DNA from 4 places in the Pseudomonas sp. DCA-1 genome. Region 2 is predicted to be linked to each of the others. Evidence: riboswitches for the same ligand, from Rfam matches in the RefSeq annotation. Region 2 holds a riboswitch; each other region holds the start of a gene.

Region 1 (2,190 bases), 1.3 Mb from region 2:
CTCGGCGGTGTCGGCGAGCAATGCCAGGTGCGAATCGCCGCTGCAGAGAATCACCAGCTCGGCGGGTGTCTGGCCGAGGTCGGCAATGCTGTCATCCGGTACGAAACCACCGGGCTGGGTCCGCAGCAGGTGCATGGGTCAGGCGCCCAGTGCCTGGCGCAGGCGCGCTTCCAGCTGGGCAGCATCGAGGTCCTGGCCGATCAGCACCAGGCGGGTAATGCGCGGCTCGTCGGCACGCCAGGCGCGGTCGAAGTGCTTGTCGAAACGGGTACCCACACCTTGTACCAGCAGGCGCATCGGCTTGCCCGGGATGGCGGCGAAGCCTTTGGCGCGCAGGATACCGAACTCCACCACCAGCTGGGTCAGCGCATCGAGCAGCAGGCTTTCGTCGGCTTCAGGCAGGTCGATGGAGATGGAATCGAAAGCGTCGTGGTCATGATCGTCATGATCGTCGCCGTCGTGGTGGGAATCGTGGTGAGTTCGACGGCCATCGATATGTGACTCGGACTCGGCACCCACGCCCAGCAGCACGTCCAGTGGCAGCTTGCCGCTGCTGGCCTCGATCACTTTCACCGCCGGCGGCAGTTCTTCGGCCACCTCGGCACGCACCTTGGCCAGGCCTTCGGCGTCGATCAGGTCGGCCTTGTTCAACACCACCAGGTCGGCGCTGGCCAGCTGGTCAGCGAACAGCTCGTGCAGGGGCGATTCATGGTCCAGGTTAGGGTCGAGCTTGCGCTGGGCATCGACCTGGTCCGGGTAGGCGGCGAAGGTGCCAGCGGCCACGGCCGGGCTGTCGACCACGGTGATGACCGCATCGACGGTGCAGGCATTGCGGATTTCCGGCCACTGGAACGCTTGTACCAATGGTTTGGGCAGGGCCAGGCCGCTGGTTTCGATGAGAATGTGGTCGAGGTCGCCACGGCGTGCGACCAGCTCACGCATCACCGGGAAGAATTCTTCCTGCACGGTGCAGCACAGGCAACCGTTGGCCAGTTCGTAGACGCGGCCGCTGGCTTCTTCCTCGGTGCAACCGATGCTGCACTGCTTGAGGATTTCGCCATCGATGCCCAGTTCGCCGAACTCGTTGACGATGACCGCAATGCGGCGGCCCTGGGCGTTGTCGAGCATGTGGCGCAGCAAGGTGGTCTTGCCCGAGCCGAGGAAGCCGGTGACGATGGTGACGGGGAGCTTGGCCAGTGTTTTCATGTCGCATTGCCCTTGGCAGTGTGGCGCGGGCATGCAGGACGACAGCCGCGGGCCGGACCGGCCGGGCTTGTTCGCCACCGGATCACCCCGCCCGGTTGAAAGTCGAAAACGTGACGAGGCAGGTCTCCTGGCTTGCACCGTTCCATGCCCCCGTTCAGTTGAACAGCGGGCTGGCGGGATGACGCCTTCCCGCGCGCTGGCGCAGTGGCTGTGTCGATCCGTTGTCGGTGCTTACAGTTGCGGGGGCAGCCGCGGCTTGTACCGCGTTCCCGTCTTAGCTCCGGCCATGCCGAAGAACCTCGAAGTGGGCAAGGCTACGCAGTGGCTGGCGGGTGGTCAACCATTGCTGCCGGCTGGTCGACCATAAGGGCAGCAACTGCGCTACAGTGGCACTTTTTCAACGGACAAGGACGCCCCATGCCCCTCGCCCCCGCCCTACCGGTATTGCGCATGTTCTCCGCCGACAAGGCCAAGGCTTTTTACCTGGATTTTCTGCAGATGCAGGGGCAAGACCCGTTCGGCAACCGCCTGCGCTTTTGCCAGCAGATCGATGACGAGGCCAACCCATGAAGGCATTGGGCAAACGCGAGATAAGTCGCCTGGAGCGGGAGTTGGTCGCGTGCCTGACCGATGCCTGCGAAGCCGCCAAGGCGGAGATTGTCGGCTTCAGTTGGCTTACCCATCGCCTCGACCCCGAGGACTTTCCGAGCAGCCTGCGTATCACCTGGGTATTCGAGCAAGAGGCCGACAAGGCAGCGGCCGTGGTCGGTGATGCGAAGGCGCGCATGCTGGCGCTTACCGGCCTGGCGCTGGAGCAAGCCGGCATTCAGCTGGACCATCCGGCCTGGCATGTGCGATTCGACAGTGAAGAGGCCTGCGCGCACGGCCACGGCGGAGACTGGGCCAAGCGCTTGCAGACGCAGCGCTGAGCCCCAACCGGCAGCCGGTGCTTTACCCGGCCCCAAACGGTCCGTTAGGCTACGC
Region 2 (2,190 bases):
GTTTGCGGTTCGGGCTCGGCAAAGCTCACTGGCGGCGGCAACGCCGCATCGCAACTAGCACCCAGCGCTTCGGCGGCAGCGTCCAGACGGGTATCCAGGTCATTCAGCTCGCTGGCCTGCACCAGGCCCAGGTGGCGGCTGGGCAGTTCGATGCCGCGCTCGCGGGACAAGCCGCCATACCAGCGCAAGCCTTCGGTCAGGCTGCCTTCCAGCAGTTGCGCATGGCGCAGGCTGCCTACCCGATTGGCCAGCACGCCGGCGAACGGCAGATCGGCCTGGTAACGCGCCAGGCCCAGAGCCAGGGCGCCGAAGGTCTGGGCCATGGCTGTGCCATCGATCACCGCCAGCACCGGCACGCCAAAGTGGCGTGCCAAGTCGGCGCTAGACGGGGTGCCGTCGAACAGCCCCATCACCCCTTCGATGAGGATAAGGTCAGCCTCGCCGGCAGCCTCCCACAGCAGGCGACGGCTTTCCTCGGCACCGATCATCCACAGGTCCAGCTGATACACCGGCGCGCCACTGGCCCGTTCGAGAATCATCGGGTCAAGAAAGTCGGGCCCGCACTTGAACACCCGCACCTTGCGCCCGAGGTTACGGTGCAGGCGGGCCAGCGCAGCAGTGACGGTAGTCTTGCCCTGGCCAGAGGCCGGTGCCGCGATCAACACGGCGGGACAGTGGCGCGATCGACTCACAGTTCGACGCCTTTCTGTGCGCGGATACCGGCCTGGAAGGCGTGCTTGAGCATGCCCATTTCGGTCACGGTATCGGCCAGCTCGATCATCTCGGGCTTCGCAGCGCGGCCAGTGACAATCACATGCTGCATGGGCGGGCGGGCCTGAATGTCGGACAGTACCTGGTCCAGGTCGAGGTAACCATGCTTGAGGGCGATGTTGAGCTCGTCCAGCACCACGAACTGTACACCTGGGTCCTGCAACAACTGGCGCGACACCGCCCAGGCGGCTTGCGCAGCAGCAATGTCACGCTGGCGGTCCTGGGTTTCCCAGGTAAAGCCCTCGCCCATCACGTGGTAGCGCACCTGTTCGGGGAAGCGACGGAAGAACAGTTCCTCACCGGTGCTGTTGCGGCCCTTGATGAACTGCACCACGCCGCACTGCATGCCATGGCCCAAGGCGCGCGCGAGCATGCCGAAGGCCGAACTGCTCTTGCCCTTGCCATTGCCGGTCAGCACCAGCAGCAGGCCGCATTCGTTAGGGGAATTGGCGATGCGTTCGTCGATGACCGCCTTCTTGCGCTGCATGCGCGCCAGGTGGCGTTCGTCGCGTTCGGTGGATTCGCTCATCAGGGTTCTCCGCTGGCTGGCACCACGGCAACGCGCGGCGACAGGTAATAGGCAGGCAAACGGAGAACGCGCAGAGGCCATGGCAGGGCGCCACGGTGCACCGCGCATCACCCTCCGTGATGCCGTTGGCAGTATCAGGCCGGTCTCCGGGCTTGTGAGTGGGCCTTTGCCCTGGCCTGCGCGCCTTCCCGGATGCTGGCATCCAGTGGCCCTGCGCGGCCTTTTACTCATTTACCGTTGCGGGGGCAGCGCCGGAATCGCGCCATGCTGGCGCCCACCGGCTTCCCAGTTTCACCCTGCCCAGTCGGGGCTGGCAGGGCACCTGAAACACGCCGCGAAGGTTAGAGGGTTGCACCGGGAGCGTCAATCGAAGCGGGTGATCAGGCGGGTGAGCAAAGCAACATGAATCTCGGCAGCCGCTAGCGGCCCCGAGCTCAACGGGGCCGCTGAACAGGCATGGACATCAGGGGTTCTGCGCCAGATGCCCTTGCGGAATCACCCGCTTGGCCTGCAGGTAGGCCTTGGCCCAGTAGCTGTTGGAGAGGTAGTCCAGGCGGACAGTGCCACCCGTGGAGGGAGCATGCACGAAGCGCCCGTCCCCTACATAGATGCCGGCATGGCTGACCTGCGAGCCGCCACTGGTGGCGAAGAACACCAGGTCACCGGACTGCAGTGAACTGGCATCCACCGTCGGTGCACGCATGACGATCATCTCTCGTGTCGAGCGCGGCAGGCTGATGCCGGCAGCATCACGGTACACATATTTGATCAGGCCGCTGCAGTCGAAGCCGGAGTCCGGCGTATTGCCACCCCAACGATAAGGCGTGCCAACCAGACCAATGGCACGAATCAGCACGTCATCGGCAACCGGTGAAGGACTGGGTTGGCTA
Region 3 (2,190 bases), 1.7 Mb from region 2:
GGCATTCCACTTTCTTTATAGGTGCTGTCACACTACCGGAGTCGCCTTTCCCAGCGACTGGTACAGTTTGATTAAATTACGTAGATACACATCACTGTATCGCCAATCCGGACCAAGGAAGCCGTCACCATGAGCCTCACCATTCGCCCTGCCGTGCATACCGATGCCGAGCAGATCCTCACCTTCATCACCGAACTGGCCGAATACGAACGCGCTCGCCACGAGGTAGTCGCCACCCTTGCCGACATCGAGCACAGCCTGTTCGACGAAGGCAGCACTGTGCACGCCCTGATGTGCGAGCGTGATGGCCGTGCAATCGGCTTTGCCGTGTACTTCTACAGCTACTCGACCTGGCTCGGGCGCAATGGCATCTATCTGGAAGACCTGTACGTAACCCCCGAACAACGCGGCGATGGCGCTGGCCGGCAGTTGTTGCAGCACATTGCCCGCGAAGCGGTGGCGAACAACTGCGGGCGCCTGGAATGGAGCGTGCTGGACTGGAACGAGCCAGCGATCGGCTTCTACCAGAAACTGGGGGCCGAGGCGCAGGATGAGTGGGTGCGTTACCGGCTGGATGGCGACAAGCTGGCGGCATTCGCCCGCGGGTGAACGCCCGGTTCCTGCACTTCTGCCTGCGGGCCTGAGCCTGTAGTACCTGCTGTTCGACAGCCTCGCGCTGTGTATGACATTGACGCCAAGCCCGCCCCATGCTCTCCTTATGCCTCGCGTTCAGGTGCCCCTCACGGGGTGAAACGGGAAACCGGTGCGTCCCAGGCCCTTCTGCAGGGCCGGACAATGCCGGTGCTGCCCCCGCAACGGTAAGCGAGTGAAGCGTCTGTACCACTGTGCCTTGTAGTACGGCATGGGAAGGTGACGCGTTCCAGGAGCCCAGCTCTTCCTCGCAAGCCCGGAGACCGGCCTGACGTTCATGAACACCCCGCGGTGGGCGGGCGCTGTTGCATTCCCTTGGGCGACCACGTCCGGGGCTGCCGCGCTCGCCCGTTGCCCACAAAAAAGCAGAGGATCGCGTCATGCCCGTCACCAGCGCCAAACAACACAGCCTTGCTACCCCCGTTACCCTCAGCCGGCGTGTAACCATCGCCGTCGGTGCCAGCTTGCTGGGTCTGTGCCTGGTCTACTTTGCCGGGTTCTCGCACATCGAGGCCGTGCACAACGCCGCCCACGACACCCGCCACAGCGCCGCCTTCCCCTGCCACTGAGTACGCCTGATGATCACGCGCATTGCCCGTACTGCGGGCTTCAGCGGGCTCCTTGCAGCCCTGTTGCTGACCTTGCTGCAAAGCTTCTGGGTTGCTCCGCTGATTCTGGAGGCGGAAACCTACGAGTCCTCGGCCCCGGCCGCACACCACGAACACGGTAGCGAAGTGGCCGCTCATGAACACAGCGCCGAAGCCTGGTCGCCGGAAGACGGCTGGCAGCGCGTGCTGTCCACCACAGGCGGCAACCTGGTGGTCGCGGTCGGCTTCGCCCTGATCCTCGCCGCCCTGTACAGCCTTCGCGAGCCCAAACGCGCCGCCACTGGCGCATTGTGGGGGTTGGCTGGCTTCGCCGTGTTCTGCCTGGCCCCAACCCTGGGCTTGCCACCAGAACTGCCAGGTACTGCGGCCGCCGACCTGGGGCAACGCCAGACCTGGTGGGTCGGTACAGCCAGTGCCACAGCCCTGGGCCTGGCCTTGCTGGTGTTTGCCCGCCACTGGCTGCTGAAGGCGCTGGGCGCCGTGCTGCTGGTCATGCCTCATGTCATCGGTGCGCCGCAACCGGAGGTGCACGAAAGCCTGGCCCCCGAAGCATTGGAAACCCAGTTCAAAGTCGCCTCCTGGCTGACCAACGCCGCCTTCTGGCTGGCCTTGGGCCTGCTCAGCGCCTGGCTGTTCCGCCGTTCCAGCCAGGCTTGATGCCTGCCTTCTACGCCGGTTTTGGCTGCCGCCAGGGTTGCCCGGCGGACACCTTGCATCGCTTGCTGCACCAGGCTCTGGACGACCAGGGCCTGGCGTTGGCTGACCTGCGCGGCATCGCAAGCATCAGCCTGAAGGCCGACGAGCCCGGGTTGTTGCAACTGGCAGAGCACCTAGGTTTGCCTTTGGTGCTGTACCATGTCGCGCAACTGCAACCCTATGAACCACTGCTCAGCCACCGGTCCGCCGCTGCCTACCGGCACAGCGGCTGCTG
Region 4 (2,190 bases), 880 kb from region 2:
ACTTCGCCTGGACCTTCCAGTTGCCCCCCAGCGTGATTTACCTGCAAGTGATCTGGGCCATCGGCGTCAGCATGATCGCCCTGTCGCTGCTGGTGTGGCTGCCACGCGCCGCGCTACTCGCCCTGGGCGCCATCATCGTCGCCGGCCACAACCTGCTCGACGGCGTGCACTTCGGCGTAGAGTCAGCCCTGCATGTGCCGTGGGCAATCCTGCATGATCGTGGCTGGCTGGCGTTTTCCGAGACCCTGCACCTGCGCACGTCTTACCCGGTGCTGCCTTGGATCGGCGTCATCGCCCTGGGTTACGGCCTGGGGCCCTGGTTCGCCCGTGGCAGCGATGCCGGACAACGCCAGCAACACCTGCAGGTAGCCGGTTTGCTCGCGCTGCTTGGCTTTGCCCTGCTGCGCATGTTCAATGGTTACGGTGAGGCGCCGTGGAGCGGTTATCCAACCTTCACGCAAACCCTGATGAGCTTCTTCAACATCACCAAATACCCACCGTCGCTTCTGTTCCTGGCCCTGACCCTGGGCTGTGGCCTGCTGCTGTTACGCGCGTTCGAGCGGGCCGGCCAAGTGCGCTGGATCACGGCACTGGCGGTGTTCGGTGCGGCACCGATGTTCTTCTACCTGCTGCACCTGTATGTGCTGAAGCTGCTGTACCTGGCCTGCGTGGCGCTGTTCGGGCTCAACCATGGCGACTACTTCGGTTTCGACGGTATTGCAGCGGTGTGGCTGGGCGCGGTGCTGCTGGCGGTTTCGCTGTACCTGCCGGTGCGCGGGTTCGCCCGGCTGAAACAGCGCCGCCGCGACATCAGCTGGCTGAAGTACTTCTGAAAAGCGTTTTCCCCCGGCGCCGCGATGGTCTACCATGCGGGCCGCCGGTTTCCACCACGGAACTAACAGGGAATCCCAGGCCCGCCAATACGGGCCAAACGGAACTGCCCCCGCAACTGTAGGTGCCGAGCCTGCTCCACCCATGCCACTGGGCCTACCGCCCGGGAAGGCCGGAGCCAGGCCATGACGCACCAGTCAGGAGACCTGCCGGCCTGCATTCACCAACCGGCGGGGTGTCCGGGATTGGCCGTCAGTGTTGCCCCAGCCACCCGCTGGGGCTCGGCGATGCCTGTCCGTGCGTTCCTCACCAGAACTGTCCGATAGGAGATCGCCCAGCATGCTGCCCCGTTTCGCCACCCTGCTCGCGGGCCTAGGCCTCACCGGCCTGGCCCAGGCCGCTGCCACCCACTACCCGCTGACGATCGACAACTGCGGCAAGCCGCAGACTTTTGCTCAGGCACCGCAGCGCGCCGTCACCATCGGCCAGGCCGGTACCGAGCTGCTCTATGCCTTGGGGCTGGGTGACAAGCTGGCGGGCACCTCGCTGTGGTTCAACAACGTATTGCCTGAATACCAGGCAGTGAACGCCAAGGTTCCACGCCTGGCCGACAACGAACCCAGCTTCGAGGCGGTGGTCGGCAAGCACCCGCAGCTGGTCGCGGTGCAGTTCGAATGGATGGTCGGTGCCCAGGGCTCGGTCGCCACCCGCGAGCAGTTCGATGAACTGAAGATCCCCACCTACGTGCTGCCATCGGACTGCGAAGGCAAGGACAACCTGGTCGGTGCAGACGGCACCCGCCTGCAAGCGTTCCAGGTAGACAGCATCTACAAGAGCGTCAGTCAACTGGCCGAGATCTTCGACGTTCAGGACCGCGGTGCGGCCCTGAACGCCGAGTTGCAAGGGCATCTGGACAGCGCCAGGGCGCGGCTGGCCGGCAAGGACTTGTCGGCAACTTCGGCGCTGTTCTGGTTCTCCAGCGCCGACCTTCACATCGATCCCTATGTGGCCGGCCGCCAGGGTGTCGCCGACTTCATGCTGCGCACCCTTGGTGTGCGCAACGTGGTCGAGTCCAGCGAAGAATGGCCAAGCGTAGGGTGGGAAACCCTGGCCAAGGCCAATCCGACCTGGCTGATCATCGCGCGCATGGACCGCCGCCGTTTCCCCGCCGACGACTACCAGAAAAAGCTCGAATTCCTGCGCAGTGATCCGGTAACCCGCAACATGGACGCAGTGAAGCACGACCGTATCATTATCCTTGACGCCGACGCCATGCAGGCCGGTATCCGCCTGTTCCGCGGCGTTCAAACGCTGTCCACGGCCTTCGCCAGCGGTAAAGCAGCCCAGTGATGATTCGCC

The links. Region 2 has a riboswitch for cobalamin ahead of cobO (cob(I)yrinic acid a,c-diamide adenosyltransferase). Riboswitches for the same ligand answer to the same signal wherever they lie in the genome.
Region 1: it holds a riboswitch for cobalamin, as region 2 does, so the genes downstream of both, cobW (cobalamin biosynthesis protein CobW) here and cobO (cob(I)yrinic acid a,c-diamide adenosyltransferase) in region 2, are expected to answer to the same signal.
Region 3: it holds a riboswitch for cobalamin, as region 2 does, so the genes downstream of both, ACE4QZ_RS12720 (CbtB domain-containing protein) here and cobO (cob(I)yrinic acid a,c-diamide adenosyltransferase) in region 2, are expected to answer to the same signal.
Region 4: it holds a riboswitch for cobalamin, as region 2 does, so the genes downstream of both, ACE4QZ_RS16775 (ABC transporter substrate-binding protein) here and cobO (cob(I)yrinic acid a,c-diamide adenosyltransferase) in region 2, are expected to answer to the same signal.

What each region holds. Positions count from the first base shown of each region.
Region 1 covers NZ_CP169881.1:3,130,902-3,133,091, forward strand. Annotated here, with positions in the region: gene cobN (cobaltochelatase subunit CobN) at 1-135, opposite strand, end outside; gene cobW (cobalamin biosynthesis protein CobW) at 139-1,206, opposite strand; cobalamin riboswitch at 1,306-1,523, opposite strand; gene ACE4QZ_RS14800 (hypothetical protein) at 1,624-1,776, shown strand; gene ACE4QZ_RS14805 (hypothetical protein) at 1,773-2,135, shown strand.
Region 2 covers NZ_CP169881.1:4,429,410-4,431,599, forward strand. Annotated here, with positions in the region: gene ACE4QZ_RS20900 (cobyrinate a,c-diamide synthase) at 1-692, opposite strand, end outside; gene cobO (cob(I)yrinic acid a,c-diamide adenosyltransferase) at 689-1,300, opposite strand; cobalamin riboswitch at 1,420-1,641, opposite strand; gene ACE4QZ_RS20910 (C40 family peptidase) at 1,764-2,190, opposite strand, start outside.
Region 3 covers NZ_CP169881.1:2,718,072-2,720,261, reverse strand. Annotated here, with positions in the region: gene ACE4QZ_RS12730 (LysE family translocator) at 1-5, opposite strand, end outside; gene ACE4QZ_RS12725 (GNAT family N-acetyltransferase) at 130-609, shown strand; cobalamin riboswitch at 715-938, shown strand; gene ACE4QZ_RS12720 (CbtB domain-containing protein) at 1,032-1,220, shown strand; gene ACE4QZ_RS12715 (CbtA family protein) at 1,230-1,916, shown strand; gene ACE4QZ_RS12710 (cobalamin biosynthesis protein) at 1,916-2,190, shown strand, end outside.
Region 4 covers NZ_CP169881.1:3,545,549-3,547,738, forward strand. Annotated here, with positions in the region: gene ACE4QZ_RS16770 (DUF1624 domain-containing protein) at 1-833, shown strand, start outside; cobalamin riboswitch at 862-1,060, shown strand; gene ACE4QZ_RS16775 (ABC transporter substrate-binding protein) at 1,171-2,181, shown strand; gene ACE4QZ_RS16780 (FecCD family ABC transporter permease) at 2,181-2,190, shown strand, end outside.